3 regions of the Pseudomonas sp. HP_12 genome follow, and region 3 is predicted to be linked to each of the others. Evidence: riboswitches for the same ligand, from Rfam matches in the RefSeq annotation. Region 3 holds a riboswitch; each other region holds the start of a gene.
The links. Region 3 has a riboswitch for cobalamin ahead of cobO (cob(I)yrinic acid a,c-diamide adenosyltransferase). Riboswitches for the same ligand answer to the same signal wherever they lie in the genome.
Positions count from the first base shown of each region.

Region 1: it holds a riboswitch for cobalamin, as region 3 does, so the genes downstream of both, cobW (cobalamin biosynthesis protein CobW) here and cobO (cob(I)yrinic acid a,c-diamide adenosyltransferase) in region 3, are expected to answer to the same signal.
Region 2: it holds a riboswitch for cobalamin, as region 3 does, so the genes downstream of both, ACYASU_RS02190 (ABC transporter substrate-binding protein) here and cobO (cob(I)yrinic acid a,c-diamide adenosyltransferase) in region 3, are expected to answer to the same signal.

Region 1 is NZ_JBTOQG010000006.1:147,218-157,582, reverse strand. Features, by position in the region: gene ACYASU_RS06830 (sigma-54 dependent transcriptional regulator) at 1-469, opposite strand, end outside; gene ACYASU_RS06825 (hypothetical protein) at 855-1,121, shown strand; gene ACYASU_RS06820 (vWA domain-containing protein) at 1,158-1,784, opposite strand; gene ACYASU_RS06815 (ATP-binding protein) at 1,838-2,878, opposite strand; gene cobN (cobaltochelatase subunit CobN) at 2,967-6,731, opposite strand; gene cobW (cobalamin biosynthesis protein CobW) at 6,734-7,807, opposite strand; cobalamin riboswitch at 7,948-8,157, opposite strand; cobalamin riboswitch at 8,296-8,528, shown strand; gene ACYASU_RS06800 (CbtB domain-containing protein) at 8,624-8,839, shown strand; gene ACYASU_RS06795 (CbtA family protein) at 8,851-9,570, shown strand; gene ACYASU_RS06790 (cobalamin biosynthesis protein) at 9,567-9,983, shown strand; gene cobM (precorrin-4 C(11)-methyltransferase) at 10,148-10,365, shown strand, end outside.
Region 2 is NZ_JBTOQG010000001.1:492,189-502,553, forward strand. Features, by position in the region: gene ACYASU_RS02155 (MFS transporter) at 1-1,086, shown strand, start outside; gene ACYASU_RS02160 (endonuclease/exonuclease/phosphatase family protein) at 1,320-2,069, shown strand; gene ACYASU_RS02165 (con-10 family general stress protein) at 2,199-2,381, shown strand; gene ACYASU_RS02170 (hypothetical protein) at 2,501-2,665, opposite strand; gene ACYASU_RS02175 (ATP-dependent Clp protease proteolytic subunit) at 2,743-3,300, opposite strand; gene ACYASU_RS02180 (aldo/keto reductase) at 3,686-4,681, shown strand; gene ACYASU_RS02185 (aspartate/glutamate racemase family protein) at 4,742-5,470, shown strand; cobalamin riboswitch at 5,765-5,960, shown strand; gene ACYASU_RS02190 (ABC transporter substrate-binding protein) at 6,103-7,104, shown strand; gene ACYASU_RS02195 (FecCD family ABC transporter permease) at 7,140-8,147, shown strand; gene ACYASU_RS02200 (ABC transporter ATP-binding protein) at 8,144-8,938, shown strand; gene ACYASU_RS02205 (glucarate dehydratase family protein) at 9,447-10,365, opposite strand, start outside.
Region 3 is NZ_JBTOQG010000012.1:334,651-345,015, reverse strand. Features, by position in the region: gene ACYASU_RS11585 (DUF2066 domain-containing protein) at 1-970, shown strand, start outside; gene ACYASU_RS11580 (AI-2E family transporter) at 1,025-2,098, shown strand; gene hda (DnaA regulatory inactivator Hda) at 2,315-3,019, shown strand; gene ACYASU_RS11570 (NAD-dependent deacylase) at 3,028-3,801, shown strand; gene ACYASU_RS11565 (C40 family peptidase) at 3,868-4,557, shown strand; gene ACYASU_RS11560 (C40 family peptidase) at 4,645-5,181, shown strand; cobalamin riboswitch at 5,309-5,534, shown strand; gene cobO (cob(I)yrinic acid a,c-diamide adenosyltransferase) at 5,642-6,253, shown strand; gene ACYASU_RS11550 (cobyrinate a,c-diamide synthase) at 6,250-7,551, shown strand; gene bluB (5,6-dimethylbenzimidazole synthase) at 7,717-8,367, shown strand; gene cbiB (adenosylcobinamide-phosphate synthase CbiB) at 8,364-9,272, shown strand; gene cobD (threonine-phosphate decarboxylase CobD) at 9,265-10,269, shown strand; gene ACYASU_RS11530 (cobyric acid synthase) at 10,266-10,365, shown strand, end outside.

The DNA of each region.
Region 1 (10,365 bases), on a different contig from region 3:
ATCGCCGCAATTCGCGCATGGGCCGGCTTTCCCCCAGCAGTTGCGGACCCGGGCTCTCTCCGTACGGGGCGCCTTTGGCATAACTGGCACCTTTGGCACGCAGCCGTGCCATGCCGTAGGCGCGGCCTAATGTCACCTGCACGCGGGCTACATCGAAGGGCAAGGTATGGAAATCGAAAAACCACTCACAGACCAAATCACCGATGTGCTCGCGGCGCAGGTCCTCGCTGGTCAGGACTGCGATCCATTCTGTATTGCTTCGGGAGATAAGGGATTTGACCACTTCGGGGTGTTCGAAATGCTCGGGCAGCAGGCGGATAAGGCCCACGTCACAGGGACGCAGCGCTGCCTCTTCAAGGGTGCAGCTGTCGACATCCCAACCCGCGATGCGCAAGCCGGGGACCAACTGCAGGCATTCCGCGCACGGTTCGACGATCAGCAAGCGGCGGATGGAGGCCAGATCATGCATGTGAGTTTCCTTGGCGCCGGGGTCGCATAGTGATCGTGGGAAAACGTTTTTTAAACAGTAGCTTGTGAAGGCCGATTGACACCATAGCAAGATTTTTGACGCGTCCTTGGATCGATTCTCTATAAGCCTAAGATCGAAACGTGCTTAGCAGCGTGGCCCGAGATCGAAGGCATCGGGCGTGCGCTGCCAAGGCATTGCAGGAGTTTGGCCCAAGCGCGGCGAGGAAGCGCGACCGAACTGACGCTTAAAATAAATCAAGAAATTTCAGAAATGGGTGTGACTCAGCCGTGGGGGACGGTCATCAGTACAAGTAGCAATACGCGTAACCACCGAGCGAAACGCCCGCCGCCGGTGCCAACGGATACGGGCACTTTGAGGACAGTCCATGAACGCCCCCTTGCGCTTCAACGATGCTTTGCTGATTGCCGGTCACGCCTTTGAACCCTTCCAGTGCGTGGCTTGGGCCCCGCAGGACGGCAATGGCGAACTGAGCCTGACCGTCGTCGACCGCACCAGCACCCGCATTGGCCGCAAGCAGATCCCCAGCAGCGCCTACTCCGATCCGAAACAACTGGCGCAGTTCCTGGAACAGGCCCGTGCCGAGATCAGCGGCGAAGGTTACAGCCTTGAGCCGTGGACCATGCCCGCCTGAAGACCTGCTGATCTAACCCCTGCCGACGACGCGCGCTCAGCACTCGTCGATGTGACGGTAGTCGGCGTCCAGCTGCGCGGCGATGTCCCGGGCGCGGCCCAGTCGAATGGCCCCACGCTCGATGTCGATCAGCAGCACGGGGCCGCCGAACAAGGGAAGCGGCTGCGCCGGTCGCCTTGATAGCGCCGGCATGTCTTTGACGCGCCCGTCCGTGAGAATCAGCACCCGTTGCTGCTCCGCCGGGCAGCGCTTCTGCCGTTTTGCTGACCAGTCCGCCGCCTGATTGATCGCGTCAAACAGCGGCGTGCCGCCCCCAGCACCCAATGCATCCAGCCAGGGTTGCAACGCGGCGCCGGCTTTCAAGCCCTGATGCTGCCAGCGCGCGCCCTTGCCGCTGGCGGTGAGCAACGCCAGCCTGGCGCGCTGCCGATACGCATCATCGAACAACCCCGCCAATAAACCCTTCGCCTGACTCAACGCCTGATTGCGCCGGGTCGATGCCGACGCGTCGACGATCACCAGCCAGAGCTGCTCCGGCCGGCGACTGCGGGGCTGACGTACCAGATCGTCACGAACCCGAGGGCGGCCGCGCAGCAAGGTCGGCAGCCAGGCAATGGCGCCCTCCGCACCGGGGCGGGCAGCGCCGTTTCTACCGCCACCCAGGGCACCCGGTCGAGGGCTGGCATTCGCCCCCTTCGACAGGCGGGGGCGAATGCCTAGGGCTTTTTTGGCCAGCGGGGCACTTCTTTGCGACTGCCCGCCTGCACGCTGCGGGCGGGCAACTCACCCCAACTGCCCTCGCCTGTTTCTGGCGCTTCGTGCTGCGGCTGAGCGCCGTTGTCGGGTCTCGGCGGGCTTTGCTCTGATGACGCAGGCGGCCGGGATTGCGGCTGATGCGGCGGTTGCGGCTCCCGACGACGATGGCGCAGAGCGAAATCGGCCACGGCGTCGATGTCGATTTCGGTGATCTGAGCACCGCCGCGCCAAGCCGCATGGGCACGGGCCGCGCGCAACCAGACCAGATCCGCACGCAAACCGTCGACCCCGGCCGCAAAGCAACGCTCGGTGATCAGGCCCAGGCTGACGTCATCCAGCTCGATGGTCGGCAACAGGCTCCGGGCGGTTTCACACCGCGCCTTCAACGCCTGCTGCTGCGGGGCCCAATGCTGACAGAACGCCTCAGGCGCGGCGTCGAAATCCAGCCGGCGGCGAATGATCTGCCCGCGCTGTTCCGGCAATGTCTGCCCGCTCAACGCCACGTTCAGGCCGAAACGGTCGAGCAACTGCGGGCGCAGTTCGCCTTCTTCCGGGTTCATGGTGCCGATCAGCACAAAGCGCGCGGCATGGCGATGGGAGATACCGTCGCGCTCCACCAGATTGACGCCGCTGGCAGCCACGTCCAGCAGCAGATCGACCAGATGGTCCGGCAGCAGATTGACCTCATCGACGTACAGCACGCCACCGTCCGCCTTGGCCAGAACCCCCGGCGAGAATGCCGCGCGGCCTTCACCCAGCACCGCGTCGAGGTCCAGCGTGCCGACAAGGCGCTCTTCGGTTGCCCCCAGCGGCAGCGTGACGAACTGTCCGCTGGCCAGCAGATCCGCCAGCCCTCGGGCCAGGGTCGATTTGGCCATGCCGCGCGGCCCCTCGATCAGCACGCCACCGATTTTCGGGTCGATGGCGGTCAGGCACAGGGCGAGCTTCAGGTCATCGGCACCGACGACGGCAGCGAGGGGAAAATGTGGGGTGTCGGTCATGGTCGGTTCTCGTAAAGCTGCGGGTCAATCACGGTGTTCAATCCAGTCAGGAGTCTTTCCAGAGGGATGTGCAGACGCTCGTTCAGACTCATGACTCTTCGATGTCCAGCAACAGATTCTCCAGCGCCTCGCGGTACTCGCCGGGCTCCTGCCACAGGCCGCGCTGCTGCGCTTCGAGCATGCGCTCGGTCATGTCCCGCAGCGCATCCGGGTTGTGCTGCTGGATGAAATCGCGGGTCGAGGCGTCCAACAGATACGCATCGGCGAGCAGCGCGTATTGGTGATCGTCGATCAGCTCGGTGGTGGCGTCGAAGGCGAACAGGAAATCCACGGTCGCCGCCATCTCGAACGCACCCTTGTAGCCGTGGCGCTTGACCCCTTCGATCCACTTCGGATTGGCCGCCCGGGAGCGCACCACCCGGTTAAGCTCTTCCTTCAGCGTACGGATCTTCGGCAGATCAGGCTGGCTGTGGTCGCCGTGATAACTGGCGACTTTCTCGCCGGACAGGCTTTCCACTGCCGCCAGCATGCCGCCCTGGAACTGGTAGTAATCGTTCGAATCGAGCAAGTCGTGTTCGCGGTTGTCCTGGTTCTGCAGCACCGCCTGAACCTGACTCAGCCGCTTGGCAAAACCGTCACGGGCCGGGGTGCCTTCATCGCTGCCGCCGTAGGCGTAGCCGCCCCAGTTCAGGTAGACCTCGGCAAGGTCTTCGCGGCTCTGCCACAACCGTCCGTCGATGGCGTTCTGTACTCCCGCGCCATACGCCCCCGGCTTGGCGCCGAAAATGCGCCAGCCAGCCTGCTTCGCCGCTTGCTCGGCATCCAGACCGTCGCGCTGCAATTGCTCGCGCTCCTGACTCACGCGGGCGGCCAGCGGGTTCATGTCGTCGGGCTCGTCCAGCGCGGCGACGGCCTGCACTGCGGCGTCGAACAGGCGGATCAGGTTGGCGAAGGCGTCGCGGAAGAACCCGGAGACCCGCAGGGTGACATCGACCCGCGGCCGGTCGAGCAGGCTCAGGGGCAGGATTTCAAAGTCATCGACGCGCTGACTGCCCGTCGCCCACACCGGCCGCACACCCATCAGCGCCATGGCCTGGGCGATGTCATCACCGCCGGTGCGCATGGTCGCCGTGCCCCAGACCGAAAGCCCCAGTTGACGTAGATAATCACCATGGTCCTGTAAGTGCCTCTCCAGCAACAGATTTGCAGACTGGAAACCAATGCGCCACGCGGTCATGGTCGGCAGATTGCGCACGTCCACGGAGAAGAAGTTGCGGCCGGTCGGTAGCACGTCCAGCCGTCCACGGCTGGGGGCGCCGCTCGGCCCGGCCGGGACGAATCGCCCACTTAGCGCGCTGAGCAGGTTCGACATTTCTGCTGGACCGCAGGCGTCGAGGCGAGGGATAACCACTTCATGCAGGGACTGAGCAACGTCGGACAAGCTGTTGTTTTCTAACCGATTACTGAGAGGAAAGCCGCTGGCAATCTGCTCAATCATCTGCGCGGCCAGCAGCTCCAGCCGCTCGCGGGTATCGCCGGTCGTGCGCCATGGTTCAGCGCTGACTTCATGTAATGCCTGAGGTTTGTCGCCGGTCCATGGCGCGCCGAGATCACAGTCCAGCGGGTCGAAATCCAGCGCCAGCGCCTGACTCAACGCCCGCAGCAGACTGGCCTGACCGCCGCGACCATCACCCCGAGGCACGCGCACCATCGCCAACAGCGTGTCGATGCGCAGCCGGCCGGTGGGCGACTCGCCGAACACGTGCAGGCCGTCGCGGATCTGCGATTCCTTCAGGTCACACAAGTAGGTGTCCAGACGCGGCAGCCACACGGCGGCGTCGGCCTCGCTGTTGGCGTCCCCGTCCATCGCCAGTTCGCGGTCGATATGGGTCTCGCGCACCAGCCTGAGAATGTCTTTTTGCAGCTCCCGGGCACGGCGCGGGTCGAGCAGCTGCGCTTCGTAATATTCGTCCGCCAGCAGTTCAAGGTCGCGCAACGGACCGTAGGTTTCGGCGCGGGTCAGCGGCGGCATCAGGTGGTCGATGATCACCGCCTGGGTGCGGCGCTTGGCCTGGGCGCCCTCGCCCGGATCGTTGACGATGAACGGGTAGATATTCGGCATCGGGCCGAGGATCGCGTCCGGCCAGCAGTGTTCGGACAGGCCGACGCCTTTGCCCGGTAGCCACTCCAGATTGCCGTGCTTGCCGACGTGGATGACAGCGTGGGCGCCATAGCGTTTGCGCAGCCAGAAGTAAAACGCCAGATAGCCGTGGGGCGGTACCAGATCGGGGTCGTGATACACCGCGCTGTGATCGACGTTGTAGCCCCGCGCCGGTTGAATGCCGACGAAGGTCATGCCGAAACGCAGGCCGGCGATCATCATCCGCCCGTCCCGGCACATGGGGTCGGTGTCAGGGACGCCCCATCGCGCGATGACTGCATCGCGATTGGCTTGCGGCAGCGCTTGAAACGCCGCCCTGTACTCGTCCATGGCCATGCTCTGGTGGCACGGCCGTTGATCGAGGCTGTCCGGGTCATTGGTGACGCCGCCGAGCAAGGCGTGAATCAGCGCAGTACCGGTCTCGGGCAAGTCCTCAACCGGGTAACCCTCCGCCTGCATGGCCTTAAGGATGTTCAGCGCGGCCGCCGGGGTGTCGAGGCCGACGCCGTTGCCGATGCGCCCGTCGCGGGTTGGATAGTTGGCCAGAATCAGCGCTACGCGCTTGTCGGTGTTGGCGGTGCGGGCAAGCAGCACCCAGCGCCGGGCCAGTTCGGCGACGAAATCCATGCGTTCCGGCTGGGCGCGGTAGCAAACCACGTCGGACTGACTGCGCTCGCTGTGCCAGGCCAGGTCCTTGAAGCTGATTGGCCGGCTGATGATGCGCCCGTCCAGTTCCGGCAGCGCGATGTGCATCGCCAGGTCGCGGGGGCCCAGCCCTTGGGCGCTTGCCTGCCAGGCGGGTTCGTTGTCCTGGGCGCAAATGGCCTGAATGACCGGGATGTCTCGGCGAAACGGCCGAACATCCGGCGCTTCCGGGCTGGATTGGGCGAAGCCGGTGGTGTTGAGAATGACCTCGCAATCCACCTCGTCGAGCCAGTCCTGTATCGCGCTCATGCAGCCGGCTTCCTTCAGGCTGGCGACGGCAATCGGCAACGGGTTCAGGCCCTGGGCCGACAAGCGCTCGCAGAACACATCGAGGAAACCGGTGTTGGCTGCCTGCAGGTGGGAGCGATAGAACAGCACGGCCGCGACCGGCTGATCGGCGCGCCAGTCGGCCTGCCAGCGGGCCAGGTCGGCGTTGGCGTGGTGCGGGTGATAAATCACGGTGCGCGGCAGGGTCTGCGGCTCGGCCCAGAGGTAGTCGCCGCCCAGCCAGCGGGTGGCGATGAAATTGAACAGCGCCAGCGCGTTGTGCTTGCCGCCCTGACGCAGGTAATGCCAGAGACGCTCGCGGTCTTCGACAGATTCCGTGCTCAGGCCGCTCAGCTCGGGGTCTGGCCGATCACAGCCCGGGACTAGAATCAGCTTCACGCCTTTCGCGGCCAGCTCCACCAGCCGCTCGACGCCGTAACGCCAGTAGCCGATGCCGCCGTGCAGGGAAATCAGGATGACTTTGGCGTGGCGCAGCACCTCGTCCACGTACAGATCCACCGACGCATGGTTTTGCACCTGCATCGGGTTGGCCAGGCGCAGGCTCGGGTAGCTATCCGGCAATTGCCGCGCGGTTTCAGCCAGCAGCGCCAGATTCGAGTCGGCGCTGCACAGGATCACCAGCTCGGCGGGCGTCTGGCCCAGGTCAGCGATGCTGTCGTCGGGGACGAAGCCGCCGGGCTGTGTACGCAGCAGGTGCATGGTTAGCCTTTTATGCCTGAGACTGCGTCGCGCAATTGCGCTTCAAGGACGCCGGCGTCCAGTTCCTGGCCGATCAGCACCAGGTGGGTTTCCCGGGCTTCGTCTGGCTTCCAGGCGCGGTCGAAATGCTTGTCGAAACGCGTGCCGACACCTTGCACCAGCAGGCGCATGGGTTTGCCGGGAATGGCGGCGAAGCCTTTGACACGCAGGATGCCGTGCTGGACGACGGCCTGGGTCAGCGCGTCGAGCAACAGCGATTCGTCGGCCTGGGGCAGCGTAATGGAAATCGAGTCGAAGGCGTCATGGTCGTGGTCATCATGATCGTCGCCTTCGTGGTGATCGTGGTGGGTCTTGCGCCCGTCGATGTGCAGCTCGGACTCGGCGCCCAGGCCCAGCAACACGCTGATCGGCAGCTGGCCCCGGTTCGCTTCGACGATCTTCACCGCCGGCGGCAGTTCTTCGGCGACTTCGGCACGCACGGCGGCGATAGCATCAGCGTCGAGCATGTCGGCCTTGTTCAGCACGACGAGATCGGCGCTGGCCAGTTGGTCGGCGAACAGCTCGTGCAGCGGCGATTCGTGGTCCAGGTTCGGATCAAGCTTGCGCTGGGCGTCGACTTGGTCCGGGAACGCGGCGAAGGTGCCCGCGAGCACGGCCGGGCTGTCGACCACGGTGATCACGGCGTCGACGGTGCAGGCGTTGCGGATTTCTGGCCACTGGAAGGCTTGGACCAGGGGTTTCGGCAGGGCCAGACCCGAGGTTTCGATGAGGATGTGATCGAGGTCGCCACGACGGGCGACCAGTTCCTGCATCACCGGGAAAAACTCTTCCTGAACGGTGCAGCACAGGCAGCCGTTGGCCAGTTCGTACACGCGACCGACGGCTTCTTCTTCGGTGCAGCCGATGGTGCATTGCTTGAGGATGTCGCCGTCGATGCCCAGTTCGCCGAATTCGTTGACGATGACGGCGATGCGTCGGCCTTCGGCGTTGTCGAGCATGTGCCGCAGCAAAGTGGTTTTGCCCGAGCCGAGAAAGCCGGTGACGATGGTGACAGGGAGTTTGGCCAGTGTTTTCATCGGTTGCCCTCAGGCGTGCGGCGGGGCAACGAGGACGAAAACAGCGCAGGCCGGTGGAAGCAGGCGCGCGGTTCGATTCGCCACCGGATCACCCCGCCCGGTTGTAGTGAAATTCCTCGGCCGCTTGCAGGCGGTCCGAATCGAGGCAGGTCTCCTGGCTCACGGCGGCCGGTCGCTGACAGGCATCATCAGGCGACTGACATTCATTGCGCCTTCCCGCTTGCGCAGTGGCTGTGCAATGAAGCTGTCCGTTTACAGTTGCGGGGGCAGCTGCGGCTTGATACCGCATTCCCTTCTTAGCGCCGGTGGCCCTGTGACGTATCCGAAACCGGGCGGCCGGCGAACCTCAAGTGCGCAAGGCTACGCAGTGACTGGAGGCCGGTCAATCGCGCTTTGCAATGATCGCCGCGCCAATTGACGCACCGATCGCTGCATTGATTGACGCATCGGCTGAAGGGCCGATTGACGAGCCAAACAGCCCGTGGTCTGCTACACACCTTGTTACGGGTGCCCTTCACAGGGTGAAACGGGAAACCGGTGCGTGCAGACCTTCGGGTGTGTATCAGTCCGGTGCTGCCCCCGCAACGGTAAGCGAGTGAAGAGTCAGATCCACTGTGTCGGCATCGATATGGGAAGGCGATTCTTGAAGGCACGACGGCTGTAACGGCTGATGCATGTGCCCCTCGCGAGCCCGGAGACCGGCCCGATAACGCTACATAACACAACCCGCGGTGGGCGGGCGCTGTTGATCACTGCCGGCCTTCGCCTGCGGTGTCTTCGCGTCCGTCCGCTGAATCCACTTCAGAGGGAAGCGCCATGTCCATCAGCACACCCCGCCAGACGTCCGGCACCGGCACCAGCACAAACACCACAACAGCCGTGACCGCCACCCAAAGCCAGCGCATTGTCGCCGCCGTCAGCGCGATGTTTCTAGGCGCGTTTCTGGTGTACTTCGCCGGCTTCTCCCACATCGATGCGGTGCACAACGCGGCACACGACACCCGTCACAGCTCTGCCTTCCCGTGCCATTGAGACCCGCCGCCATGTTCAAGCGAATTGCGCAAACGGCCGGGTTCACCGGACTGCTCGCCGCCCTGTTGTTGACACTGCTGCAGAGCTTCTCGGTGGCGCCACTGATCCTGCAGGCGGAGACCTACGAAAAGGCCCCGGCTGCTGAGATGCACGAGCACGCCGAGGGTGCGATGGCCGGCCACGTCCATGACGCCGAAGCCTGGGAGCCGGAAGACGGCTGGCAGCGCGTGCTGTCCACCACCGGCGGCAATCTGGTGGTCGCGGTCGGCTTCGCCCTGATGCTGGCGGCGCTGTACACCCTGCGTACGCCGACCAGAGCCCGCGAAGGCGTGCTGTGGGGGTTGGCCGGTTATGCGGTGTTCGTGCTGGCGCCCACTCTTGGTTTGCCGCCCGAGCTGCCCGGCACTGTCGCGGCGGATCTGACCCAACGGCAGATCTGGTGGGTCGGCACCGCCGCCTCCACGGCTGCAGGCCTGGCATTGATAGTGTTTGCCCGGCACTGGGTGTGGAAGGCCTTGGGCGCGGTGATCCTGGTGGTGCCGCATATCGTCGGCGCGCCGCAACCGGCGGTGCACTCGGCACTGGCGCCGGAAGCCCTTGAAGCGCAATTCAAGATCGCGTCGCTGCTGACCAATGCGGTTTTCTGGATTGCCTTGGGCTTGATCAGCGCCTGGTTGTCTCGGCGCAATGAAGCGACCGAGACGCACGTCGGTTTGAAGCCTGCTCTGTGAATGAAGTGCACGATCGGCCGCTGTGGGTGGTCGGTCTGGGCTGCCAGCGCGGCTGTTCGGCGCTGGAGCTTCGGCAGTTGATGGAGGATGGGTTGCGGGAGGGACGTCTTCAGCTGACAGACGTTGCCGCCCTCGCCTCCATTGACGGCAAGTCGGCTGAGGTAGGGCTGCAGGCACTGGGTCATGAGCTGGGGCTGACGATCGGGTTTTTCAGCGCGGGTGATCTGGCGGCTTACGAGGCACAGCTGACTTACCGTTCGGACATCGCCTTCGAACGCACTGGCTGCTACGGCGTGGCAGAAAGCGCGGCGCTGGCGATGGTGACACGGTTGACCGGCGCGCCCGCGACCTTGGTCATCCCCCGCCGAAAAAGCCCCCACGCGACCTTTGCTCTGGCAACCGCAATCTTGTAGGACCGGCTAACCCTTGTAGGACCGGCTTTAGCCGGGAAGACGTCAGGCGCCACGCTGCAAATTTGAGGGTGTACACGCAGACCTTTTCCCGGCTAAAGCCGGTCCCACTGGACCGCATGCAGCCATCCAAGCAGTGCTCAAATGAACCCCAATCAGGACACCCCATGACTGTTTTTTTCATCGGCGCCGGCCCCGGCGATCCGGACCTGATCACTGTCAAAGGCCAGCGGCTGATCCGCTCCTGCCCGGTGATCATTTACGCCGGTTCCCTGGTGCCTGAAGCAGTGCTGGAAGGTCATCAGGCAGTTCAGGTCACCAACAGCGCTCCATTGCACCTTCAGCAGATCATCGAGCTGATGAAATCCGCTCATGCACAGGGCCA
Region 2 (10,365 bases), on a different contig from region 3:
ATGCCTGGCTACGTGCACAACCAGCTGGGCTTCAGCGCGGTGGTCGCGGGGCTGGTGATCGGCGCCCAGTACCTGGCGACGCTGTTGAGTCGTCCAGTGGCCGGACGCATCTGCGACACCATCGGCACCAAGCGCGCCATCGTTTACGGGCTGTCGGGCATCGCGTTGAGCGGCGTGCTGACGTTGGCAGCAATCCTTCTGGAGCGTTTCGCCGGAGTCAGTCTGACCATCCTGATCATCGCTCGCTTGTTCCTCGGTGCGTCCCAGGGCTTGATCGGCGTCGGCACCATCAGCTGGTGCATCGGCCAGGTCGGTTCGGAGCACACCGCCCGCTCTATCTCGTGGAACGGCATCGCGTCCTACGGCGCCATTGCGATCGGCGCGCCGCTGGGGGTGGTGATGGTCGGCGCGCTGGGCTTTGCCAGCCTGGGCGTGGTGCTGTTCGTGCTGGCCGCCGGGGCACTGTTGTTGATCCGCAACAAGCCGGCGATCCCTGTGGTGCGCGGCGAGCGCCTGCCGTTCTTCTCGGTGTTCGGCCGGGTGGCGCCGTTCGGCCTGAGCCTGACCCTGTCCTCTATCGGCTACGGCACACTGACCACGTTCATCACCCTGTTTTACCTGGCCCGTGGCTGGGAAGGCGCGGCCTGGTGCCTGACCGTGTTCGGCGTCTGCTTCATCTTGGCGCGGTTGCTGTTCATCAATGCGATCAACCGCTTCGGCGGCTTTCGCTCGGCGATCGTCTGCATCTCGGTGGAAACCCTGGGGCTGTTGCTGCTGTGGCTGGCACCCGATACCACTTTCGCCCTGATCGGCGCGGGGCTGACCGGTTTTGGTTTGTCGCTGGTGTACCCGGCACTGGGCGTGGAAGCCATCAAGCAGGTGCCCAACAGCAGTCGCGGCGCGGGGCTCAGCGCCTATGCGGTGTTCTTCGACCTGGCCCTGGCCATTGCCGGACCGCTGATGGGCGCGGTGGCGCTGGGCATGGGCTACGGCTGGATTTTCTTCTTCGCGGCGTTGTTGTCGGTGGCGGCGTTGACGCTGGCAGTGGTGCTGTCGCGCAGGGCGCCGGTCGACACGCGGGTGTAGCGAGCGCAGCGTCTCAAAGCTTCCCGGCTGAAGCCGGTCCTACAGAGGGAAGAGGCCGGCGACTCTGCAACAGCGCTCACTCGCTGTTGAAATCCCCCGGCCACAGCCCGTCCCACCTAAAAGCTGAACTGCCGCCTCGCGTCCCGGTCCGAATAGCACATCCCCCGAACAGGAGTGAGGGCGTGACCCCCGATCCCGCTGGCTCGAACGCTACCCCTCCGGACCCGGCCACGTTGCGCGAAGTCCACAAACTGCGCGTGCTGACCGTGAACACCCACAAGGGCTTCACCGCCCTGAACCGGCGTTTCATACTGCCGGAGTTGCGTGAAGCCGTGCGCAGCACCGGTGCCGACCTGGTGTTTCTCCAGGAAGTCCTCGGCGGCCATGACCGCCACGCCGCCAAGTACGAAGACTGGCCCGACACGCCGCACTACGAATTCCTCGCCGACAGTATGTGGACGGACTTCGCCTACGGCCGCAACGCGGTCTACCCGGACGGCCATCACGGCAACGCGCTGCTGTCCAAATACCCGATCCTGCATTACCGCAATCTGGACATCTCGATCACCGGGCCGGAACGCCGCGGCTTGCTGCATTGCGTGCTGCAAGTGCCAGGGCATGCCGAGGTACACGCGATTTGCGTGCACCTCAGCCTGCTGGAAAGCCATCGCCAGTTGCAGCTGAACCTGCTCTGCGACCTGCTCGACTCCCTGCCCGAGGATGCACCGGTGGTGATCGCCGGCGACTTCAACGACTGGCAGCTGCAGGGCAACAAGCGCCTGCAGCGCTGCGGCTACCTGCATGAGGCCTTCGAGCGCAGTCAGGGGCGGCTGGCGAAGACCTACCCGGCTCGCTTCCCGATGCTGCGTCTGGACCGCATCTACCTGCGCAACGCCACCAGCCACCAGCCGAAAATCCTCGGCACGCGGCCGTGGACCCATCTGTCCGATCACCTGCCGCTGACCGTCGAAGTGCACATGTAACAGCGGGCATTACTCGTCACCGCCGTTGGTCTGCCAGTCAAGCGACGGGTTAAACCATTGCGTGAACGCCCCCTCACAGCTAAGGCGAGGTACTTGTCTCGCCTTCTCAATAACAAGAGGTCTGCGATCATGGCTAACACCGGAAAGTCGAACCCTGGCAATTTTGCGAACGATAAAGAGAAAGCGTCCGAAGCCGGCAAGAAAGGCGGACAGGCTTCAGGCAGCGGCAATGCCGGAAGCGATATGAAGAAAGAATCGGGTGCAGGCGCGAGCGGCACCGGCAAGAAAGGCGGCTCAGGCGGCAAGTCGTAACGACGTGCGGGTGAGTGAAGCGAGCGAGGGCCAAGGCTCTCGCTCTTTTGTTTGAGCATCAGTCAAAAAAGCAATGTACGCCTCATAGCAAGCACACGTGTCAGCGGCACCCTCCTCCCTCATTTATCCGGATCGATCAGCGGCACCGTCGCGTCCCGATCAAACTGTGAACCCGGGTCTTCGTTGCCCGGATCCATGTCGGCGTCAAATCCTGTCTCTTCGTCACCCGGCTGGGGAGCGGGGCGCGGCGGAACGGGTGCAGCGTCAGGTGTATGGGATTGCATGGCAGTCACCTCTCATTTCAATGTGGCCAATAATAGAGTCAGAGGGCTCGACAACGACCGGGTTCAATGGATCGAGCTTAGCTGGCGCTGACGGTCCAGTGCACGGCGTCTTCGGCAAACTGCAATTGCTCGACACGATGGGCAATGCCGCACGCCAGCGAATCTTCGGCGCGGATCACCTTCTCCTCCGCTGACAGGCAGCGCCCGATGTCCAGCGGGTGCACGGCGCTCACGGTCTCGCTCTGATAGATATTTACGTAGCGCTGCAGGTCGTTGTCCAGGCTGCGCAGGTATTCGCGCATGCGTGAGTGGTCCACCGAGCTCTGGTTGAAGTACCAGCTCATGGGGTGGATCAGAAACCGCGAGTGGGGGCAGACGATCCGCTCCTGAGCCGCCAGGTAGATGACGATGCCCATGGATTCGATGTTGCCGCTGTTCAACGCACGGATCGGCACTTTCAGGGATTTCAGGAAGTTGTACAGCGTGAATCCCAGTGCGGTGCTGCCGCCGGCGGTCGACAGATTCAGCAGCAATCCGGTCGCGCCCTTGCCGAGGGCTTCGAGGCAGCGATCGCGAAAATGCTCGGTGCTGGCCTGATCGACACCGCAGTGGAAATGAATGATGTGCTCGCTCATCGGCGGCCTCGCTGGTCATGGATGGCGTACTCACGGGCCTCTTCCCGGCTAAAGCCGGTCCTACCAAGAATCCCGGCGCCTTCGTAGGACCGGCTTCAGCCGGGAAGGCGTCGGACGCCACTCCGCAAATACAGGCTATGGGCAATCCTCAAATCTGTGCCGTCGACGGATCTATCTGAAATGTTGAAATTCGCACGCGTGGCTAAAGTCGCATGGGATGAGGATAGCCGCTCGCCGAGCATGTGAAAGCACACGCTCGCCCATTCCGAAGAACCCCTGCGGCAATCAACAGTCAGTAAAGAAGCTTCGCCGGTTTCATCGTGCTCGATCCGGGCCATGAACCGCGCGCCATCCAACACGCCCCACCGCACAGGACACCCCCCCAATGAGTCTGCACGACAAGATCATCGGCCGCCTCGGCTTCGGCTCCGCGCCGCTGGGCAACATGTTCCGCACCATCGACGAAGAGGAAGCAGCGGCCACCGTTCAATCCGCCTGGGACCAGGGCATTCGCTATTTCGACACCGCGCCCATCTACGGCGCCGGCTTGTCCGAGCAGCGCCTGGGCAGGGCCCTCGCCGGCGTCCCCCGCGACCAGTACACCCTGAGCACCAAAGTCGGCCGGCTGATTTCCGACGAGATCGACACCGAGACCCGCAGCGGCCCGTTCGCCGAGGGCCTGAAAAACAAGATCGTCACCGACTATTCCGCCGACGCCACGCTGCGTTCCATTGAAGCGAGCCTGGAGCGGTTGAACACTGATCGTCTGGATATCGTGTTTGTCCACGACGTCGCGCAGGACGCCCACGGCGATGCCTGGACCGAGCATTTCAACATCGCCCGCACCGGCGCTTTCCGTGCCCTCACCCGCCTGCGCGAAGAAGGCGTGATCAAGGCCTGGGGCCTGGGCGTCAACCGCGTCGAGCCGTGCGAACTGACGCTGGATCTGGAAGAAGCCCAGCCCGATGGTTTCCTGCTCGCCGGCCGCTATTCGCTGCTCGATCACGACCAACCGCTGCAACGGCTGTTCGACAAGGCCCGTCAGCACAACGCCGAGTTCGTCGTCGGCGGGCCTTACAGCTCCGGCGTGTTGGTGGGCGGCAAGCATTTCGAGTATCAGGAGGCGTCGCCAGCGATGCTGGACAAGGTGGCGCACATCCAGGAGATCGCCCGTCAGTACCAAGTGGACATCAAGTCCGCAGCGCTGCAATTTGTCCTTGCCAACCCCCTGGTGGCGGCGGTGATTCCGGGTGCCAGCCGCCCGTCGCGGATCATCGAGGACGTCACCGCGCTTAACGCACAGGTGCCGGATGGTTTCTGGCAGGCCATGCGCGATCAGGGCTTCATCGCCCTGCAGGCGCCCGTGCCGATGAAAGACTGATATCGTGGGCAACGACGCCGGGCCAGACGCCCGGCCTTGTTTTCTGCGCGAGATCTGTCCATGCGAATTCTGATCGTCAACGTCAACACCACCGAATCCATGACCGAGACCATTGCCGAGCAGGCCCGCAGCGTGGCCTCGCCTGGCACCGAGATCATCGGCCTGACCCCGCGCTTCGGCGCCGAGTCGGTGGAAGGCAATTTCGAAAGTTACCTCGCGGCCATCGCGGTGATGGACCGGGTGATGTCCTACGAAGGGCCCTATGACGCCGTGATTCAAGCGGGTTACGGCGAACACGGCCGCGAGGGTTTGCAGGAGTTGCTCGAGGTGCCGGTGGTGGACATCACCGAAGCGGCGGCCAGCCTGGCGATGCTGCTGGGGCATAAATACGCGGTGGTCACCACGCTGGACCGCACCGTGCCGCTGATTGAAGACCGTCTAAAGCTGGCCGGCGTGTACGAACGCTGCGCCTCGGTGCGGGCCAGCGGCATGAGCGTACTGGAGCTGGAGGAATCGCCGGAGCGTGCGGTCGAGGCCATCGTCGAGCAGGCCATGGAAGCGGTGAGTCGGGACAAGGCCGAGGTGATTTGCCTGGGCTGCGGCGGCATGGCCGGCCTGGATCAACTCATCCGTGACCGCGCCGGCGTGCCCGTGGTGGATGGCGTGACCGCTGCGGTGGCACTGGCGGAATCACTGGTGCGTCTGGGGTTGAAGACCTCGAAAGTGCGGACCTATGCGACGCCACGGCCGAAGAAGATCGTGGGTTGGCCGTTTAAGCCGCTGGTCTGAAGATCGTTGGTTGGCCGTTCAAGCCGCTGGACCAACGACGCCCGTGCGGCCAACGCAAAACCCCTGTAGGAGTGAGCTTGCTCGCGAAGACTGAATTCCAGCCGCCGAAGATTTAGCGAAAGTTCGGGCATCTTCGTGAGCAAGCTCACTCCCACAGGTTTTGCATCTGCTTCAGGCGCTGCATCTCCTTCAGCTTTTGCATCTCCCGCAGGTTTAGTGCTGCTGCCGCTACTGCAAGGTGTTTAGCCGCGCTCCGGCGCACGGCCTCCGCATTAGCCTCCACCCGCCGAATCGTTTAGTATCCCCGCCGCCGGTTTCCGCTCGGAATTAATAGGGAATCCCCAGGCGCGTGCTGCGCGCTGAAAGGGAACTGTCCCCGCAACTGTAGGCGCTGAGCCCTGCTTCCTGTTTGCCACTGGGTGACCCCGGGAAGGCCGAAGCACGGCGATGAAGCGCCAGTCAGGAGACCTGCCGGCCAGCATATTCATTCACCGGCGGGGTGTCCGGGGAAGGACTCCCGTTCGTGCGTCGTTCGCGCGCGCTGTGCTCGCCCTCATCGTAGGAGCGCCTGTCGGGATGGACTTTCCAGTGCCTGCTTCGCCAAGCATTCAGGCTATCTGGAGATCGCTTTCATGCCGCTGCGCCGCCTCGCCGCCCTGCTCGTCACCCTGACCTTGCCCACTGCCGCCCTCGCGGCGTCGACGGTTTACCCCTTGACCGTGGACAACTGCGGCCAAGCGCTGACCTTCACCCACGCCCCGCAGAAAACCGTGACCATCGGCCAGGCGGCCACCGAGATGCTCTATGCCCTCGGACTGGGCCCGAACGTCGTCGGCACGTCGCTGTGGTTCAACCCCGTCCTGGCCCAGTACCAAACCCTCAACAACGGCATCGCTCGGCTCGCGGATAACGCGCCGAGTTTTGAATCGGTGATCGGCAAACGCCCGGATTTCGTTCCGGTGCAGTTCGAGTGGATGGTCGGGCCACAGGGCGCCGTTGGCACCCGCGAGCAGTTTCGCGACCTGGGCATCCCGACCTACATCCTGCCGTCCGATTGCGAGGGCAAGAACAACCGGGTCGGCGCCGACGGCACGCGCCTCGAAGCCTTCCGCATCGACACGCTGTACAAAAGCCTGCGGCAGCTGGCGCAGATTTTCGACGTGCAGGACCGTGGCGAACGGCTGATCGCGGATTACCAGGCGCGGCTGGCCCGGGCCGTTGCACAGGCGAACGCCCATGCCAACCCGCCCGTCTCGGCGGTGTTCTGGTTTTCCAGCCCGGACATCAACGTCGACCCCTACGTCGCCGGACGCAAGGGCATTCCCAACTTCATGCTCGACACCCTCGGCATGCGTAACGTCATCGACTCCGACGAGGAATGGCCGACCGTGGGCTGGGAAACCATCGCCAAGGCCAACCCGACGGTGCTGGTCATCGCGCGGATGGACCGCCGCCGCTTCCCGGCCGACGATCACGAGAAGAAGCTGGCCTTCCTCCGCTCGGACCCGGTCACACGGAATATGGATGCGGTGAAAAACAATCGCATCGTAGTCATGGACGCCAGCGCCATGGAGTCCAGCGTGCGGCTGTTTGACGGCATCGAACAACTGGCTCAGGCCACTCATCCGCAATGATGCCGCTCCGTATTCCTCGCTCAAGCATCGTCCGAATGTTCGGCCACGGCGCTTGGGCGACCGCGTTGCTGGCGCTGGCGGTGCTGGCGGGCGTGGCGATCGGCGAGACGTCGATCGGCCTGCCGGTGATCGTTCAGGTGCTGGCGAACAAGCTGTGGGCCGCGGGCTATCCCCTCGACCCCATCGACGAGGGCATCGTCTGGAATTACCGCCTGACCCGGGCCATCGTGGCCGCCACTTGCGGCGCAGGGCTGGCGGTGTCGGGCTTGGTCTTGCAATCGCTACTGCGCAACCCGCTGGCCGATCCCTACTTGCTGGGCATTTCCGCCGGGGCTTCGACCGGCGCAGTGCTGGTGGCGATCATCGGCATCGGTGCCGGGACGATTTCCCTGTCCACCGGCGCGTTTGCCGGCGCAATCGCCGCCTTCGCGCTGGTCGCCCTGCTCGCCCGCTCCTCTCGGGGCCAGACCGCTGCCGGCCAGATCATCCTGGCGGGCATTGCCGGGTCCCAGCTGTTCAACGCCCTGACCTCCTTCCTGATCACCAAGTCGGCCAATGCCGAGCAGGCCCGCGGGATTATGTTCTGGTTGCTGGGCAATCTCAGCGGCGTGCGCTGGTCGTCGGTGGCGCTGTCGGTGCCGGTCGTGGTGCTCGGCTTGCTGGTGTGCCTGTGGCATCGGCGCGCGCTGGATGCGTTCACGTTCGGCAGCGATTCAGCGGCGTCCCTGGGCATTCCGGTGCGCCGGGTGCAGGCCGTGCTGATTCTCACCGCCGCGCTGATGACGGCGGTGATGGTGTCGATCGTCGGGTCCATCGGCTTCGTCGGTCTGGTGATTCCCCACGCGGTGCGCCTGATGGCCGGGGTACGTCATGCCCGCTTGTTGCCCTTGAGCGCCCTGATTGGCGCGCTGTTCATGATTGCCGCCGATGTGCTGTCGCGCACCTTGATCAAGGGTCAGGTGTTGCCGATCGGGGTCATCACGGCGCTGGTGGGCGCGCCGGTTTTTGCCATGATTCTGGTCCGCGGGAATCGTCCTCGATGAACGCCCGTGAGGAGGTGCCCGGCACCATGCTGGAAGGGAGTGACCTGAGTTATTCGGTCAAGGGCGCGCAACTGCTCAGTGGGGTGAGCCTGGCGATTCGGCCGGGGGAAAACCTGGGGATCGTCGGGCCGAATGGCTCGGGGAAGTCGACGCTGCTGAAGCTGCTGGCGGGGATTCAAAAGCCGTCTCGGGGCGACGTTCACTTGGGCGGGAGGCGCTTGTCGTCGCTGAGCCGGCGGGACATTGCGCGGCAGGTGGCGGTGGTGGAGCAGCACGCGCAGACGGGGGATTCGATCAGTCTGTTGCAGGCGGTTGAGTTGGGCCGTACGCCGTGGCTGTCGGCGCTGGCGCCGTGGGGCGCGGACGATGACCGGATTGTGGCGCAGGCGCTGGCGGATGTGAGTTTGCAGCACTTGGGGCATCGGGCGTGGCATACGTTGTCGGGTGGGGAGCAGCAGCGGGGTCATATTGCGCGGGCTTTGGCGCAGCGGCCGCAGGTGTTGTTGCTGGATGAGCCAACGAATCATCTGGATATTCAGCAGCAGTTGTCGATTTTGCGGTTGGTGCAGGATTTGCCGGTGACGACGGTGGTGGCGTTGCATGATTTGAATCAGGCGCTGGGGTGTGATCGTCTGGCGGTGATGGACGGCGGGCGGTTGGTGGCGTTGGGTTCGCCCTTTGATGTGTTGTCGCCGGAGTTATTGGGTGAGGTTTTCGGGGTGCGGGGGCATTGGTTGGTTGATCCGTTTGACGGGGCTCGTCTATTGCGGTTGCGGGCGGGTTCCCCTTAAAGATCAAGATACTTGAGATCAAGGGCGTCCGCCTGGGGCGGACTGTTTCGCCTTCGGCGAGTTACTTGGAAAAGCACCCCAAGTAACCAAGGGTGCCTGCTCCTGGTTGGGCCCTTCGTTCCTCAGGGTTCCTTCACTCCGGTCTCGCTCCGTGGGCCCGCGCCGAACGGACATCCATGTCCTGACGGCGCTCTTGCCGCATCCATGCGGCTCGGCCCACTCCGCGAGACCTCCGTTCAGCCTGCACCCAAGTCGCGTTTTGCGGTGTTTGAGCCTTTTGGGTATGAAGATCAAGAGCAGATCAAAGGCTTCCCGGCTGAAGCCGGTCCTACAGTGAGGTCACGCGTCCCTCACTGGCTGGACGCGGTCTCGTAGGACTGGCTTTAGCCGGGAAGAGGCCAGTTCAGGCGCTGAAGGATCTTCGGACTGAATGGTATTTGTGGGAGCGAGCTTGCTCGCGAATGCGGTATCCCAAACGGCGCCGTTCGTGCAGCCCCACCCCCCAACCTCAATACCTCGGCTTCACCGCCTTCCACTCCGGTTTGTATTTCTGCATTTGCCGCACATCATCCCGCTGGCGAATTCCGCACGTCAGGAATTGGTCATTGAGTTTGCCCAGCTGGTCGTAGTCCAGTTCAAGCCCCAACCCAGGTTCGCGGGTGAGGTGGACGCACCCGTCGATGATGGGCAGTTTGCCGCCTTTGATGACTTCTTCGTCCGGTTCTTGCCACGGGTAGTGGGTGTCGCAGGCGAAGTCGAGGTTGGGGACGGCGGCGGCGACGTGGGTCATGGCCATGAGGCTGATGCCCAGGTGGGAGTTGGAGTGCATGGAGACGCCGAGGCCGAAGGTGTCGCACATTTTTGCCAGCGCCTGGGTGTCGCGCAGGCCACCCCAGTAATGGTGGTCGGCGAGGACGATCTGCACGCTGTTCAGCGCGACGCTGCGGCGGAATTCGTCGAAGTCGGTGACGACCATGTTGGTCGCCAGCGGCATGCCGGTGCGTGTATGCAGTTCGGCCATGCCTTCCAGCCCCGGCGTCGGGTCTTCGTAGTATTGCAGGTCATCGCCGAGCAGTTCGGCCATGCGGATCGAGGTTTCCAGCGACCAGTTGCCGTTGGGGTCGATGCGCAGTGGGTAGCCCGGGAAGGCCTTTTTCAACGCTTTGATGCAGGACACTTCGTGTTCCGGGTCCAGGGCGCCGGCTTTGAGTTTGATGCTTTTGAAGCCGTAGGCTTCGATCATCCGCCGCGCCTGGGCGACGATCTGCTCTTCGCTCAGCGCTTCACCCCAGCTGTCGGGCGCGTAGGGCGAATCGGCGTGCTGGGCGTATTTGAAGAACAGGTACGCACTGAACGGCACGCGGTCGCGAACGGCACCGCCCAGCAGGTCAACCAATGGCAGATTCATGGAACGTGCCTGCACATCC
Region 3 (10,365 bases):
CGAGCCCGTCAGCGGCCAGACCCCGGACGAAAAAAACCGCGCCACCCAGGCCGCGCTGGAAACCCTGGTCATCCGCCTGACCGGAGACCCAAAGGCCGTGCAGAACGGCGGCCTTGCCGAGGTGCGCAAGGACCCTCAGCAAATCATCAGCCAGTACGGCTACGACGCCGGCCCGCCCGAAACCCTGCAGGTCGATTTCGACCCGGGGAGCACCGAACGCGTGATGCGTCAGGCGGGACTGTCGTTGTGGGGCACCAACCGTCCGGTGATCATGGCCTGGTGGCTGAACGACGCCACTGACGGCGCCAACCTGGTCGGCGACGGCCAAGCCTCTGCCGAGCCTCTTCGCCGCGCCGCTCAGCATCGCGGTCTGCCGTTACGTCTGCCGCTGGCAGACCTTGGCGAGCAGGGCATCGGCAACGCCAAGACCCTCGACGGCAACAACGTCGGCCCGCTCAAGGAGGCTTCCGAGCGTTACGGCTCGGACGCGATTCTGGCGGTTCACGCGCAGGAAAACGGCGGCCAGTGGCAGGGCAAATGGCACCTGTGGCTGGGGGACAAGATGGAGCAGGGCAGTGCCAGCGGCGCGAGCTCGGCGGAACTGGCGGACGCGGTACTGTTGGCAGTAAGCCAGCGTCTGGCGCCGCGCTTCGTGGTCAAGCCGGGTGCCTCGACGGGCATGGTGCTGGATGTGCAGGGCATGAATCTTGAGCGTTACGCGCAGCTGTTGCGCCTGCTCGAACCGTTCGGCGGCCGCCTGAAATCAGCCGACGGTGATCGCATCGCGTTCGACGTCAGTGGCAGCCCCGATCAATTGCGTTCTCAACTGGCGCTGGCGAAACTGCAGGAAGTGCCGGCCGGTGAAATCGCCAGCGCGCCGGTCAACGCCGCGCCCGTTGCTGCGGACGGCACGCCGGTAGCACCGCAGCCGCCTGCTGTTTCGGACAGCGCATTGCACTTCCGTTGGTGAACAGGTTCATAACGACGTTGCTCGAAGCACATCATCCTGGGGAAAGAGGCAGTAATGACTGATACGCGTCGTTGGTTCTGGCTGGGCGGGGTTATCCTGGTCTGTTTGTTCGTCTGGCTGCTGCATTCGATTCTGACGCCGTTCCTCGTGGCGCTGCTGCTGGCGTACATGGGCGATCCGCTGGCAGACCGGCTGGAAAAACTGAAGCTGTCCCGCACCATGAGTGTGGTGACCGTGTTTCTGTTGTTCACCCTGATTTTCATGGGCCTGCTGCTGGTGCTGGTGCCGATGCTGGCCAAGCAGCTTTATCGTCTGTACGAATTGGCACCGCAGATTCTCGACTGGCTGCAACACACCGCCATGCCGTGGGCGCAGGCCAAGTTGGGGCTGGCAGACGGCTTCTGGAAGTTCGACAAGGTCAAGGCGGCGATCTCGGAGCACATGGGCCAGACCGGCGACATCGTTGGCATCGTCTTGTCCCAGGCCACGACCTCGACCCTGGCGCTGATCGGCTGGCTGACCAACCTGGTGCTGATCCCGGTGGTCTGCTTCTATCTGTTGCGTGACTGGGACGTGATGATGGCGAAGGTGCGCAGCCTGCTGCCCCGTCACCGCGAGAAGAAGATCGTCGCGCTGGCGGACGAGTGCCATGAGGTATTGGGTGCGTTCATTCGCGGCCAGTTGCTGGTGATGGTCGCGCTGGGCGTGATTTACGCCGCCGGCCTGATGCTGGTCGGGCTGGAGCTGGGGCTGTTGATCGGTGTCATTGCCGGCCTGGCGGCCATCGTGCCGTACATGGGTTTTGTGATCGGCATCGGCTCGGCGATTCTGGCGGGTTTCTTCCAGTTCGGCGGCGACCTGTATCCGATGCTGGGCATCGTCGCGGTGTTCATGGTCGGTCAGGCACTGGAAGGCATGGTGCTGACCCCGTTGCTGGTGGGTGACCGCATCGGTCTGCACCCGGTTGCGGTGATCTTCGCGATCCTGGCGGGCGGCGAGCTGTTCGGCTTCACCGGCATCCTGCTGGCCCTGCCGGTGGCGGCGGTGATCATGGTCCTGGTGCGCCATGTTCATGACCTGTACAAGGATTCGGACATCTACGGCGGTCTGGACGACCCGGATCTCTGATTCCCGCGAATCAGGATGCGTACCGGCGCGCGGTGCTCACCGCGCGCCTCCTTTCTCGGCGGGTTTTGCCCGTATTCCCCAGTGATACCAGTGACATACGCAAGCCTTTGATTTTGCTGGCGGTCTGCCGCATTGTGCGGCCAGCCCTGCGGGTATAGACTTTGCGCACTTTTCACAGAGGCCCCTTGGCGGTTCGTCACGAACCGTTCAGCCAGCATGAAACCAGTTCAGCTGCCCCTGAGTGTGCGTCTGCGTGATGACGCCACCTTCATCAATTACTATCCAGGCGCCAATGCCGCTGCACTCGGCTATGTCGAGCGGCTGTGCGAAGCCGAGGCCGGCTGGACGGAAAGCCTCATCTATCTGTGGGGCAAGAACGGGGTAGGGCGTACGCATCTGTTACAGGCCGCCTGCCTGCGATTCGAACAGATGGGCGAGCCAGCGGTTTACCTGCCGATGGCCGAACTTCTCGATCAAGGCATCGGCCTGTTCGATCATCTGGAGCAGTACGAACTGGTGTGCCTCGATGACTTGCAGGCGGTGGTGGGCAAGCCTGAATGGGAAGAGGCCTTGTTCCACCTGTTCAACCGGCTGCGCGACAGTGGCCGACGCTTGCTCATCGCCGCTTCATGCTCGCCCCGAGAGCTGCCGGTCAAGCTGGCGGACCTGAAATCACGGCTGACCATGGCGCTGGTGTTCCAGATGCGCCTGTTGTCCGACGAAGAAAAACTCCGCGCCCTGCAATTGCGCGCGTCCCGCCGGGGGCTGCACCTTACCGACGAAGTGGGGCATTTCATCCTCACCCGCGGCAAGCGCAGCATGAGTGCGCTGTTCGACCTGCTTGAACAGCTCGATCAAGCCTCACTGCAGGCCCAGCGCAAGCTGACCATTCCGTTCCTGAAAGAAACCCTCGGTTGGTAAGCGCGTCCGTGGTCGATCAGGCTTTGGTCCTGCAAACTGCGGCGGCCCTGCGTCATGCCACACGCATCCTGATCATCACCGGTGCTGGCCTTTCGGCGGATTCGGGTTTGCCGACCTATCGCGGTGTCGGTGGTCTGTACAACGGCGAGACCGACGACGGCCTGCCGATCGAAATGGCGTTGTCCGGCCCGATACTGCGTCGTGATCCGGCGCTGTGCTGGAAATACATTGCACAATTGGGCAGCGCTTGCCTGGGCGGACGTCCCAATGCGGCGCACTATGCCATCGCCGAATTGCAGCGGCGCAAGCCGGAATGCTGGGTGTTGACGCAAAACGTCGACGGCTATCATCGCGCTGCGGGCAGTCCGCCAGAACGGCTGATCGAAATTCATGGCCAGTTGGCGCCGCTCTACTGTCAATCTTGTGGCGCCGAGGATCTGCAGTTGAGCGAGCACCTCAACCGGCCACTGCCACCGCTGTGCGCCCGCTGTACTGGCGTTTTGAGGCCATCGGTGGTGTTGTTTGAGGAGATGTTGCCAGAGTTGGCACTGAACGTGCTTCAGGAAGAGATGGCAAAAGGCTTTGACGCTGTGCTCAGCACCGGAACCACCGCCAGCTTCCCGTACATTCATGAGCCTATGCTGCGCGCTCGGGTGACGGGAGGCTTTACTGCCGAGATAAACCCTTCGCCGACCGATCATTCCGCGCACATGGATGCGTTTCTGAGGTGTAGAGCCTTAGAAGTGATGGACGACATCGTAAGTCACATTTGTTTCGATTGAATTTGCAAATGGGTACGATTGAAGGCATAGTCTCGGCTTCTTTACACTTCAGCCACGGTCGTGCACATGCTAAACCGCTTCGCACCCCTCGTGCCTCTCGCACTCGTAACGCTGTTGTTCGGCTGTGCGGCCCAGATGCCGACGTCGCAACAACAGTCGCAAAGCCCCCAGTTCCGGGACTCTGCCACCGCTCAATCCGCCAGCAAGCGTGCCGATTACGCGTCCTCCGTACTGGATGACGAAGTCGCCACCGAAGACGAGCTCGCTCAATTTGCCGACAACAAGCCGTACCGCCTGCCGGTTCTGGCTGACAGCATTCTCGAGCGCGGCAAATCCCTGATAGGCACTCGCTATCGCTTCGGCGGCACATCGACCACCTCCGGTTTCGACTGCAGCGGTTTCATCGGTTATCTCTTCCGCGAAGAGGCGGGCATGAGCCTGCCGCGTTCCTCCCGCGAAATGATCAACATCGATGCCCCTCTCGTTAAACGCAATGACCTCAAGCCAGGCGACCTGCTGTTCTTCAGCACTGCCGGCCGTGGTCGTGTCAGCCATGCGGGCATCTACCTGGGCGATGATCAATTCATTCACTCCAGCAGCCGCCGCAGCGGTGGTGTCCGCGTCGACAGCCTCGACGATGCCTACTGGGCCAAGACGTTCATCGAAGCCAAACGCGCGCTGGCGATGGCACCCTCAACGGTACCTGCAACCACCACCGCGATGAGCTCGACTACACTCAAGCGCCAAACCCGTTAATTCCGGGCGCGCAAAGGGCCAACCCCTCTTGCGCGCGACCCCGGCCCTCGGCAAAGTAAGCTGCATCCCGCACAGGTTGTCGTGTTTATGTCGTTAACGGTTCGCCTGATCGTCGCCTCTCTGGCTGTGCTGCTGGCCGCATGTTCCAGCACTCCACCGCCTGCTCCACGCAAGGTCGTCTACCGGCCTGTAGTTTCCGCTCCTCCCCAGTTTTCTTCACCGCTCGCCGACGACGTTTTGTTGCGCGCGATCGGCCTCGTTGGCACGCCTTATCGCTGGGGCGGCAACACGCCTGATTCGGGTTTCGATTGCAGCGGCCTGATCGGCTATGTCTACCACGACGCCGCCGGTATCACCCTGCCGCGATCCACGCGGGAAATGATCACCCTGCGTGGCCCGGACATCGACCGCAGCCAGTTGCAGACCGGTGATCTGGTGTTCTTTGCCACGGGTGGCGGCTCCCACGTCAGCCATGCCGGCATCTACGTCGGGGAAGGGCGATTCGTTCACGCACCGGCCACCGGCGGCACCGTCAAACTCGACAGCCTGGACAAGCCTTATTGGCAAAAGGCCTGGCTGAATGCCAAGCGCGTTATCCAGCCGTCGAACTTGGCCAGGCAATAGTCGTTTTTGAGGCAACGTGTTCATGGGCTGTTGCTGCAGGAACACCTGTGCATTCCAGGGTGAAATCCCGTAAACCCGTGGGCGCTCTGTCCACGGTTCGATTGACGCTCCCCAGTCAACCCTCTAACCTTCGCGCCATGTTTCAGGTGCCCGGGACCTTGTTGGTCCACAGGGTGAAACAGGGAAGCCGGTGCGATTGCTCGTGCGATCAATTCCGGCGCTGCCTCCGCAACGGTAAATGAGTCTGGGCCACGCACAATGCCACTGTGTTCGCTGAACATGGGAAGGCGCCTGGCCTGCCACGGTTGTGGCAACTCATGAGTCCGGAGACCGGCCTGATCCATCGAACAGCATCACGGAGGGCGATGCTCTGCTGCAGGCCGGGCCATGTCCGGTGCCTGCTGACAGTCCTTGCTCGTGCCCTCCGTTTGCCACACCTGCCCTCAAGCGGAGAGCTGAGATGAGCGAATCCCCCGAACGTGACGAACGCCACCTGGCGCGCATGCTGCGCAAAAAGGCGGTGATGGACGAGCGCATTTCCAGCGCGCCAAATGAATGCGGACTGCTGCTGGTATTGACCGGCAACGGTAAAGGCAAAAGCAGCTCGGCCTTCGGCATGCTCGCCCGCGCCATGGGCCACGGCATGCAGTGCGGCGTCGTGCAGTTCATCAAGGGCCGCCACAGCACAGGCGAAGAGCTGTTCTTCCGCCGCTTTCCCGAACAAGTGCGTTACCACGTGATGGGCGAGGGCTTCACCTGGGAAACCCAGGACCGCCAGCGCGACATCGCCGCCGCCGAAGCCGCCTGGGCCGTGACCCGGGAAATGCTCAAGGACGCCTCTATCGGCATGGTCGTGCTCGATGAGCTGAACATTGCCCTCAAGCACGGCTATCTGGACCTGGAGCAGGTGCTGAGCGATTTGCAGGCGCGCCCGCCGATGCAGCACGTGATCGTCACCGGTCGCGGGGCGAAGCAGGAACTGATCGACCTCTCCGACACCGTTTCCGACATCGGCGTGGTCAAGCATGCCTTTCAAGCCGGCATCAAGGCGCAGAAAGGCATCGAACTGTGAGTGAGCGCCAGCTCCGGCACTGCCCGGCAGTATTGATCGCTGCGCCCGCGTCCGGCCAGGGCAAAACCACCGTCACCGCCGCACTCGCCCGTCTGCATCGCAATCAGGGGCGCAAGGTGCGCGTGTTCAAATGCGGACCGGACTTTCTCGACCCGATGATTCTCGAACGCGCCAGCGGCCATCCGGTGTACCAACTGGACATGTGGATGATCGGCGAGGACGAAAGTCGGCGCCTGTTGTGGGAAGCCGCCGCCGACGCCGACCTGATCCTCATCGAAGGCGTCATGGGCTTGTTCGACGGTACGCCCTCCAGCGCAGACCTGGCCCGGCGTTTCGGCGTTCCGGTCCTGGGGGTGATCGACGGCACGGCCATGGCCCAGACCTTTGGCGCCCTGGCGCTTGGGCTGGCGCGCTATCAGCCGGATCTGCCGTTTGCCGGCGTGCTGGCCAATCGCGTCGGCACAGTGCGCCACGCGCAGTTGCTCGAAGGCAGCCTGACCGAAGGCCTGCGCTGGTACGGCGCGTTGTCCCGTGAAACCGGCATTGAGCTGCCCAGCCGGCACCTCGGCCTGGTGCAGGCCAGCGAATTGAATGACCTGGACATGCGCCTTGACGCTGCGGCCACCGCGCTGGCCAGCACCTGCGACGCCACGTTGCCGCCGTCCGTGACCTTTACCGCGCCGGAATTCGTGCCGGCCGAACCGCTACTGGCCGGCGTGAAAATCGCCATCGCCCACGACGAGGCGTTCGCGTTTTTCTACGGCGCCAGCCTCGACCTGTTGCGGGAGATGGGCGCCGAACTGTCGTTCTTTTCGCCGATCCGCGACCGCGAATTACCCGACGCCGACAGCCTGTATCTGCCGGGCGGTTACCCGGAACTGCATCACACGGCGCTGGCGGAAAACCACAGCATGCTGGCCGCGATTCGCGCGCACCACGCCGCCGGCAAACCCTTGCTCGCCGAATGCGGCGGGATGTTGTATTTACTCGATGCCCTGACCGATGTCGACGGCCAGCGCGCCGAAGGGGTGGGCTTGCTCAAGGGGGAAGCCGTGATGCAAAAGCGTCTGGCCGCCCTGGCCCTGCAATCGGTCGAACTGCCGGAAGGCATCCTGCGTGGCCACACCTATCACCACTCCCTGACCAGCACCGAGCTGACCCCCATCGCCCGCGGCCTCAGCCCCAATGGCGGGCGCGGCGCCGAAGCGGTGTACCGCGAAGGGCGCATGACCGCGTCATACGTGCACTTTTACTTTCCCTCGAATCCCCAGGCGATGGCGGCGCTGTTTTTGCCATGAGCCCATCTAATTCAACCGCCGCATTCTGTGAGAGCGAGCTTGCTCGTGAAGTGGGCGCGTCCGATCCCACTCCTTGTCTGAAAAACCGCTTTCGCGAGCAAGCTCACTCCTACAAGGGGCGCATCGCGGGTGATTGCTGTGTTTCACGCGCGGGACAGGCGAGCCATGACTGAACACACCTTCACCGACCCCGAACGCGCCGCCGTTTACCGCGCCATCGCCGAGCGTCGCGACATGCGTCACTTCTGCGGGGGCACAGTCGCGCCCGAGTTGCTGGCCCGTCTGCTCGAAGCCGCCCACCACGCGCCGAGCGTTGGCCTGATGCAGCCGTGGCGGTTCCTGCGCATCACCGACCCGACGCTGCGCGCGCAGATTCAGGCGCAGGTGGAAGAAGAACGCATCCGCACCGCCGAAGCCCTGGGCGAGCGGTCCGACGATTTCATGAAGCTGAAGGTCGAGGGCATCAGCGACTGCGCCGAGGTATTGGTCGCCGCGTTGATGGACGACCGCGACAAACACATCTTCGGGCGTCGCACCCTGCCGGAAATGGACATGGCGTCGTTGTCGTGCGCGATCCAGAACCTCTGGCTGGCGGCCCGTGCCGAGGGTCTAGGCATGGGCTGGGTGTCGCTGTTCGATCCCCAGGCCCTGGCTGATCTGCTGAAGATGCCAACCGGTTCAAAACCCCTGGCGATCCTGTGCCTGGGCCCGGTCAAGGCATTTTACCCGGCGCCGATGCTGGTGCTGGAGGGCTGGGCGCAGCCGCGCGCGTTGCAAGAGTTGGTCTACGAGAACACATGGGGAGTGATTGAATGAGTGTGGCGTTATTGAGCGTCGCCGGGGTCGCGCTGGACGCGTTGCTCGGCGAGCCAAAACGGAACCACCCGCTGGTGGCGTTCGGCCGTTTTGCCGAGCGCATCGAACAGCGCCTGAATGCTGCCGGCCGGGGCTGGCGCAGCCATGGCGTGACGGCGTGGTTCATCGCCGTCATTCCGCTGACCCTGATCGCCACGTTGCTCAGTTGGCTACCGTTGATTGGCTGGCTGGTGGACGTGCTGGCGCTGTACTGCGCGTTGGGTCTTCGCAGTCTGGGCGAGCACGTCGAGCCGGTCGCCCAGGCGCTGCGCAGCGACGATCTGCCCGAAGCGCGTCGGCGCGTCGGCTATCTGGTCAGTCGCCAGACCTCCGAGCTGGACAGCACCGAAGTGGCCCGTGCCGCCACGGAATCGGTGCTGGAAAACGGCAGCGACGCGGTGTTCGCGGCGATTTTCTGGTTCGTCGTGCTGGGCGCGCCGGGCGTTGTGCTCTATCGGCTGAGCAACACCCTCGACGCCATGTGGGGCTATCGCAACGAGCGCTTCGAACGCTTCGGCTGGGCGGCGGCGAAAATCGACGACCTGCTCAACTACATTCCGGCACGCTTGGTGGCATTAACCTACGCGCTGCTGGGCAACACCCGACTGGCCCTGCGCTGCTGGCGCACCCAGGCCCCGAAGTGGGACAGCCCCAATGCAGGCCCGGTGATGGCCGCCGGCGCCGGTGCGCTGGGCGTCGAGCTGGGTGGCGCGGCGATTTATCACGGCGAGCTGCATGAGCGCGCGACCCTGGGCGAAGGCGTGCCTGCGGACGCCGACTCCATCGATCGCGGCTGGCAACTGGTGCAGCGCGGCGTGTGGCTGTGGTTGCTGATTTTGTGTCTGGGGACAGAATTCTATGCTTGAACACGGCGGCCGATTGCGTGGCGCAGTCCTGAAATACGGCATTGATGAGGCGGACTGGCTGGACCTGTCCAGCGGGATTTCGCCGTGGTCGTGGTCAATCCCGGCGATTCCTGAAGCGGCCTGGGCGCGCCTGCCGGAAACCGATGACGGTCTGGAAGCCGCCGCCCGCCGCTACTACGGCGCCACGGACGTGCTGCCGGTGGCCGGTTCCCAAGCGGCGATTCAGGCGCTGCCGCGTCTGCGTCAGGCGGGCAAGGTCGGCGTGCTGTCGCCGTGCTACGCCGAGCACGCCGAGGCCTGGCGCAACACCGGTTTTCTGGTGCGCGAAGTGCTTGAGCACGAAGTGGAGCGGTTCATCGACACCCTTGATGTGCTCGTCGTGGTCAACCCGAACAACCCCACCGGCCTGAGCCTCACGCCCGAACGCCTGCTGGAATGGCACACGCGGCTGGCCCAGCGTGGTGGTTGGCTGGTGGTCGACGAAGCGTTCATGGACAACACGCCGGAGTTGAGCCTGGCGGCTTACACCCAGCGTTCGGGGCTCATCGTATTGCGCTCGTTCGGCAAGTTCTTCGGGCTGGCCGGTGTGCGCCTGGGTTTTGTGCTGGCGGAGCCGCGCTTTCTCAAAGTCATGGCGCGGCAGATCGGCCCCTGGTCAGTCAGCGGGCCAACCCGCATCATCGGTCAGGCCTGTCTCAACGACGTGGCCGGGCATCAACGCCAGCGCCAGCGCACCGAGCAGGCCAGTCAGCGTCTGGTTGATGTGCTCAGCCGCCACGGCTTCGCGCCCAAGGGCGGCTGCGCGCTGTTTCAGTGGCTGATCACGCCGCTGGCGGAAGAACTGTATGAGTTCTGCGCACACCGGGGCATCCTTCTGCGGCTTTTTATTAACAACAGCAACAACAACAGCAGCCTGCGTTTCGGCCTGCCCCGCGAGGACGCCGACTGGCAGCGTCTGGAACAGGCACTGAGTGAGTTCTCCCGGGAGCGCCCATGAACATCGGCAAAACCCTGATGGTGCAGGGCACCACGTCCGATGCCGGTAAAAGCACGCTGGTGACGGCGCTGTGCCGCTGGCTGACCCGACAGGGCG